One region of the Variovorax sp. YR752 genome, then DNA from elsewhere that is predicted to be linked to it. Evidence: predicted binding sites of a transcription regulator. Region 1 holds the regulator's gene; the other holds the start of a gene.
The links. The regulator sigma-54, encoded in region 1, starts transcription at its own class of promoters, with help from an activator protein. The targets are predictions, from matches to a motif close to TGGCANGNAANCTGCTTT.
Positions count from the first base shown of each region.

Region 2: nifH (nitrogenase iron protein) is a predicted target of sigma-54. The motif match lies at 2,053-2,070, and genes of this name have one in related genera.

Region 1 is NZ_CALRZC010000070.1:30,931-34,340, forward strand. It holds gene AAG801_RS17995 (phospholipase D family protein) at 1-1,192, opposite strand, end outside; gene rpoN (RNA polymerase factor sigma-54) at 1,203-2,795, opposite strand; gene lptB (LPS export ABC transporter ATP-binding protein) at 2,813-3,410, opposite strand, start outside.
Region 2 is NZ_CALRZC010000037.1:29,318-32,727, reverse strand. It holds gene nifD (nitrogenase molybdenum-iron protein alpha chain) at 1-997, opposite strand, end outside; gene nifH (nitrogenase iron protein) at 1,018-1,914, opposite strand; gene AAG801_RS11660 (group II truncated hemoglobin) at 2,271-2,696, shown strand; gene AAG801_RS11655 (hypothetical protein) at 2,696-3,304, shown strand; gene AAG801_RS11650 (NAD(+)--dinitrogen-reductase ADP-D-ribosyltransferase) at 3,312-3,410, shown strand, end outside.

The DNA of each region.
Region 1 (3,410 bases):
CCAGCGCGAGCATGTCGGCGCGGTAGCGGCGGTAGGCGGTGTGGACCAGCGGCTCGTCGGTGGCGGCGAGCGAGTTGGTGACCACGCTGATCTTGACGTTGCGCCCGCGGATCTCGCGCATCACCTCCAGCCCCGACGCGCCCGGAATCAGGTAGGGCGAGACCAGCGTCACCTCGCTGCGCGCGCGGCGCATCTGCTCGACCACGTTGTAGCGCACGCTGTCGACGTCGAGCAGCGGCACGCCGCCATACGACGCGGTCTTGCCGATCACGCGATCGGGCGAATCGGCGTAGGCCTCGGCGGTGGTCCAGATCAGGCCGAGCTTGCCGGCGTCGAGGTCGTCGGCCACCGGGCTGTAGCCGAGCAGGTCGTTGGGTGCAGGCTTGGGCGGCGGCGGCGTGGTGTCGGGCCCGGTGGCGGCATCGAAGCGGCGCTGCAGCTCTTCGCGCGGCAGGTCGGTGCGCACGACCGAGCCGATCGGGCGCACGTGCGGGCTGTTCCAGTACTGGTCGAACAGCACGCCCAGGCGCGGGATCAATGCGCCCGTGACGAAGGTGTCGAGATCGATGAAGTTCTGGCCCGAGGTGCGGCGGAAGTACTGGTTGCCGATGTTGCGCCCGCCCGCCACCGCCATCGCGCCGTCGGCGATGAAGAGCTTGTTGTGCATGCGGCGATTGACGCGGCTGAAATCGAACAGCGAAGCGGTGAAGCGCCTGAGCAGGCTGCCGCGCCCGGCCGGGAACGGATTGAACAGGCGCAGCTCGACGTTCGGCGTGGCAGCCAGGCCGAGCAGCAGCTCGTCTTCGCCGGACGTGTACAGGTCGTCCATCAGCAGGCGCACGCGCACGCCGCGCTGGGCCGCGTCGCGCAGGGTGCGCAGCAGGTAGCGGCCGGTCTCGTCGTTCTCGATCTGGTAGTACTGCACGTCGAGCGTGCGCTGCGCGCGGCGCGCGAGCTGCAGCCGCGTGTCGAAGGCGAAGTCGCCGCCGGGCATGAGGCGAAAGCCGCTGAGGTCGGGGTCGGGCTGCGAGGCCAGCGCGATCTTGCCGAGCGCAGTGTCGGCCGAGACGGCGATGGCCTGGGTGGGCGCGCGCGGCGCTTCGTCGGGCAGCGTGGCGCAGCCGGTGAACAGCAACACGGTTGCGATGACGACAACCCAATGCCCACAGCGCGACAGCAGGCGATGGGTCATCGTGGGCTTTCTACAGGGCCTTGCGCAGGTTGGCGGGCGCGATGCGCAGCGCCTCGCGGTACTTGGCCACGGTGCGGCGCGCGCACTCGATGCCCTGCTCCTTCAGCATCTCGGAAATCTGGCTGTCCGACAGCGGCTTCTTGATGCTCTCGGAACTCACGAACTGCTTGATGAGCGCGCGCACCGCAGTGCTCGACGCGTTGCCGCCGGTCTCGGTGCCCAGCGCCGAGCCGAAGAAGTACTTGAGCTCGACCGTGCCAAAGGGCGTCGACATGTACTTGGCCGTGGTCACGCGCGAGATGGTCGATTCGTGCAGGCCCAGTTCGTCGGCAATCTCGCGCAGCACCAGTGGGCGCATGGCCAGCTCGCCGTGCACGAAGTAGCTCTTCTGCCGCTCGACGATGGCGTTGCTCACGCGCAGGATGGTGTCGAAGCGCTGCTGGATGTTCTTGATGAACCAGCGCGCCTCCTGCAGCCGCTGCGACAGCGCCTGGCTGCCCTCGCCCTTGTGCGCCTTGAGCGCGCCGGCGTAGATGTCGTGCACGCGCAGGCGCGGCATGACCTCGGGGTTCAGCATGACGCGGAACTTGATGTTGGTGCCGCGGCCCGTCTTGGTGACGATCACGTCGGGCACGACGATGTTGCGCTCGACGTCCACGAAGCGGCGGCCCGGCTTGGGCTCCAGGCGCGCAATGATCTGCAGCGCCGAGCGCACCAGCTCTTCGTTGGTGCGCGTGAGCGTGGCCAGGCGCTTGAAGTCGCGCCGCGCGAGCAGCTCCATCGGCTGCTTGCAGATCGCGATGGCGGTCTTGCGGATGAGCGCTTCGGCCTCGGTCTCGTCTTCGTTCGCGAGCGCCTTCAGCTGGATGCTCAGGCATTCGCCGAGGTCGCGCGCGCCGACGCCGACGGGCTCCAGGCTCTGCAGCAGGCCGAGCGCCACCTGGAAGTGGTGCACCAGGTCGTCGAACTGGTCGTTGTCGTCGCCTGCCAGGCCCGAGGCCAATGCGGGCAGCGAGTCTTCGAGGTAGCCGTCGTCGTTGAGCGATTCGATCAGGAAGCGCAGCGCGGCGCAGTCGTTTTCGTTGAGCCGCAGGGTCAGCGCCTGGCGGTGCAGGAACGACTGCAGCGACTCCTGGCTGCGCGCAAGTTCGGTGGCGTCGGCACGTTCGTCGTCGCCGAGGTTGTTCTGGCGTGCGGGCGCATCGCTGCCCCACTCGCTGTCGTCGGGCGCCATCTCGACGGTGCCGTCGCCTTCCCAGTCGGGCTCGCGCTCGGTGATCTCGGCGGCGGGGCCGTCGGAGTCGGGGGTCGAGGTGGTTTCGCTCGAAGTGGTCGTCGCGCTGGAGGCCGGCACCGGGGCGAAATCGCCCTCGCCGGTGTCACCGCCATCGTCGCGCGGCACGGGCGTGTCGACAGCATCGAGCCCGAACTCCTCGCGCGCGGCTTCTTCCGCGGTGCGTTCGAGGAACGGGTTCTCGTCCAGCATCTGCTCCACCTCCTGGCTCAGTTCGAGCGTGGAAAGTTGGAGCAGGCGAATGGACTGCTGCAGCTGCGGCGTGAGCGCCAGATGCTGCGAGACGCGAAGGGACAGCCCTTGCTTCATGAGGACGCGCCCCTCCCTTACATGCGGAAGTGCTCGCCCAGGTACACCCTGCGTACCTCGGCGTTGTCGACGATCTCCGAGGGTGTGCCTTGTGCCAGCACGTGCCCGTCGCTGATGATGAACGCGTGATCGCAGATGCCCAGCGTTTCACGCACGTTGTGGTCGGTGATGAGCACGCCGATGCCGCGCTCTTTCAGGAAACTGATGATCCGCTGGATCTCGATCACGGCAATCGGGTCGATGCCGGCGAAGGGCTCGTCCAGCAGGATGAAGCGCGGCTGCGTGGCCAGCGCGCGTGCGATCTCGACGCGGCGGCGCTCGCCGCCCGACAGCGCGAGCGCAGGCGAATCGCGCAGGTGGTCCACGCGCAGGTCGGACAGCAGGTCGGCCAGTCGCTCTTCGGTGGCCTGCTTCGACAACGGCACCATGCGGCCGTTGGCGTCGGGCTCGCGCTGCAGCTCGAGCACGGCACGCACGTTTTCCTCGACCGTGAGCTTGCGGAAGATCGAGGCTTCCTGCGGCAGGTAGCTCAGGCCCATGCGCGCGCGGCGGTGAATGGGCATGTGGGCGATGGGCTCGCCGTCGATGGTGATCTCACCAGCGTCGGCGCGCACC
Region 2 (3,410 bases), on a different contig from region 1:
CGATCACCGCCTCGGCGTTGGCCTTGATGGTGTCGTCGAAATGGCTGGCGATCTCGCGCAGACTCTGCGCGATCTTGGTCGGGCCGAAGAAGTTGTACTCGACCCAGGGGATGCCGTACTTCTCTTCCATGTGCCGGCTGATGTAGTTCATCGAGCGGTAGCAGTGGATGAGGTTGAGCTTGGCCTTGGGCGTGTTCTCCAGCTCGGCGATGGTGCCGTCGCCCGACCACTGCGCGATCACGCGCAGGCCGATCTCTTCCAGCAGGATGCGTGACGACCAGGCATCGCCGCCGATGTTGTAGTCGCCGATGATGGTGACGTCGTAGGGTGTGCTGACGAACTCGGGGCGCTTGTTGGCGTCCATCTTGTCGAACACCCAGTCGCGGATCGCGTCGTTGGCCAGGTGGTGGCCGAGCGACTGGCTGACGCCGCGGAAGCCCTCGCAGCGCACCGGCACGATGGTGTGGCCGTCGAGTTCCTTGCTTTTCTTCTTCGACACCGCCTCGATGTCGTCGCCGATCAGGCCGATCGGGCATTCGCTCTGGATCGAGATGCCCTTGTTCAGCGGGAACAGCTCCTGGATCTCGTCGATGATCTTGTCGAGCTTCTTGTCGCCGCCGAAGACGATGTCCTTCTCCTGGAAATCGGAGGTGAACTGCATCGTCACGAAGGTGTCGATGCCGGTGGTGCCGATGTAGTAGTTGCGGCGTGCCGCCCAGCTGTACTGGCCGCAGCCCACCGGGCCGTGCGAGATGTGCACCATGTCCTTGATCGGGCCCCAGACCACGCCCTTCGAGCCGGCGTACGCGCAGCCGCGGATGGTCATCACGCCGGGCAGCGACTTGATGTTGGACTTCACGCCGCAGTCCGGCTTGCCTTCCTCGTACTGGCCGATGTGCTTGGCACGGCGCTTGGCCATCTTGTCGGGGTAGGCCTTCAGGACTTCGTCGATCAAGGCCTTGTTGGCGGCCTTGCGCTCTTCAACCGTCATGGACATGGTGCACTCCTTCGTGGGTGTCAGGCTGCCGCAGCCTCAGCGGCCAGCTCGGCGGCAGACTTGCCGACCAGCGACTCGTCGACCGACTTCATGATCCCGTGCTCCATCAGCAGGTCTTCCAGCTGGTCCATCGTGATGGGGGTGGGGATGGTGCCGTTGCCCGCGTTGGCGTGGATCTTGGTCGCCAGGTCGCGGTACTCCTGCGCCTGCTTGGAATCCGGCGCGTACTCGAGCACGGTCATGCGGCGCAGCTCGGCGTGCTGCACGATGTTGTCGCGCGGCACGAAGTGGATCAGCTTGCTGCCCAGCATCTTGGCCAGCGAGTCGGCCAGCTCGAGTTCCTTGTCGGTCTGGCGCTCGTTGCAGACCAGGCCGCCCAGGCGCACGCCGCCGCTGTTGGCGTACTTCAGGATGCCCTTGGAGATGTTGTTGGCCGCGTACATGGCCATCATCTCGCCGGACATGACGATGTAGATCTCCTGCGCCTTGTTCTCGCGGATCGGCATCGCGAAGCCGCCGCAGACCACGTCGCCGAGCACGTCGTAGGAGACGTAGTCGACACCGTCGTAGGCGCCGTTCTCTTCGAGGAAGTTGATCGAGGTGATGACGCCGCGGCCGGCGCAGCCCACACCCGGCTCCGGGCCGCCGGACTCGACGCAACGGATGTCGCGGTAGCCGATCTTCATCACGTCCTCGAGCTCGAGGTCCTCCACCGAACCCGCTTCCGCGGCCAGCGAGAGGATGGTGTCCTGCGCCTTGGCGTGCAGGATCAGGCGGGTCGAGTCGGCCTTGGGGTCGCAGCCGACGATGAGGATCTTCTGGCCCATCTCGGAGAGGGCGGCCAGCGTGTTCTGCGAGGTGGTGGACTTGCCGATGCCACCCTTGCCGTAGAAGGCGATCTGCCGAAGTTTTGCCATTTCAGTGCTCCTGTGTGTTCCGTTGAGAAGTTGACGATGCGGGTACGGTCGTCGCGATCTCTATGCAGCCTTCGGTGCCTCTATGGGTCTTCTTGGAAGGTCCCTCGGGGCCTGATAGGGGGTCCGCGCAGGCTCTTCATCGCAATGCGCGTGCCACCCTGCCCGTCTTGACTCAAGTGCTTGTTTTCACGAGGGAAACACGCGGTTCGAGGGTGCTGCGTGAGGGCTTGTGCGATTGTTCGAAACACGACAATGGCGAAGGCCGCGTGACGTTCGTTGCGCGTCGGGTTGCACGCGCCACCGGGCGTCGCTGTCATCGTGTGCGTGGTGGTACGCCGGTTGCTCTGTGCTGGTCCATGAGCGCCCTGCCCATCGTCGCCGCCGCTTCGAACCCGCACTACCGGCGGCTCGGTGGCGAGGCTGCGGTCGCGCAGCTGGTCGATGCCTTCTATGCCGCGATGGACCAGCGCGAAGACGCGCGCGACATCCGCGCGATGCATGCCGCCGACCTGTCGCACACCAAGGCCGTGCTGCGCCTGTACCTGAGCGAATGGCTGGGCGGCCCGAAGCTGTACTCGCCTGAACGCGGCCCGCCGCGGCTCGGCCGCGTGCATGCGCCCTTCGGCCTCGATGCCGCCGCGCGCAATGCCTGGATGGCCTGCATGCAAGACGCGCTTCAACAAACCTGTGCCGACGAGGCGCTGCGCAGCGAACTGCTCGCCGCCTTCGGCAAGGTCGCCGATCACCTCGCGAAAGCCCCATCCACCCACCGGAGCCATTGATGAGCACCACCCTCGCCGAACCCGGCCTTGCCGACACCGCCTTCGCCCGCCTCGAGTCCGAGGGCCGCCTGCTCAACCCGGTGCTGAAGGCGCCGACGAAGAAGCCGGGGCGCTTCGGCTTCCGCGGCGAACTGGCGCTGCGCTTCGCTGCCAAGCTGGCCGACGAAGCGCGCCCGCCCGAGCTGACCTGCGACCAGGTCATCGCGGTGGCGCAGGTCGGTGACCCCAAGCTCGCCTTCTTCGCCGGCTACCTGCTCAGCTTCGAGCACCTGAAGGACGTGGCCGAGACGCTGGGCGACACGCTGTCGGCCGGTGGCAAGTACTTCCTCTTCTGCAACAACATCGACCTGAGCAAGAAGTACCAGGTGCCTTTGCGCGGCGCCATGTTCTATGTGCTGCCGATCGACGAGGCCACGGTCTACAACGAGCTGCTCGAACTGCTGTACCTGGAGAAGACCGAGCTGAAGAAGCTCGACACCGCCGGCAAGACCGACCGCGTGGCCGACGCCGCGCTGAAGTTCGACATCACCTTCGACACCATCACCTACGACGAGGGCCTGAAGCTGATGGGCCCGGTGCGCAACCCGAACGAGAACCGGCCTGTGTGAGTCTCGCTTGGAGGCCGCTGGTGAAGCCGATCCCCGGCGCTGGTACACGACCAACCTGGTCGGCGTGCCCGCGCCGCTGCTGGCGAGCTCGGCCTTCAACGCGCAC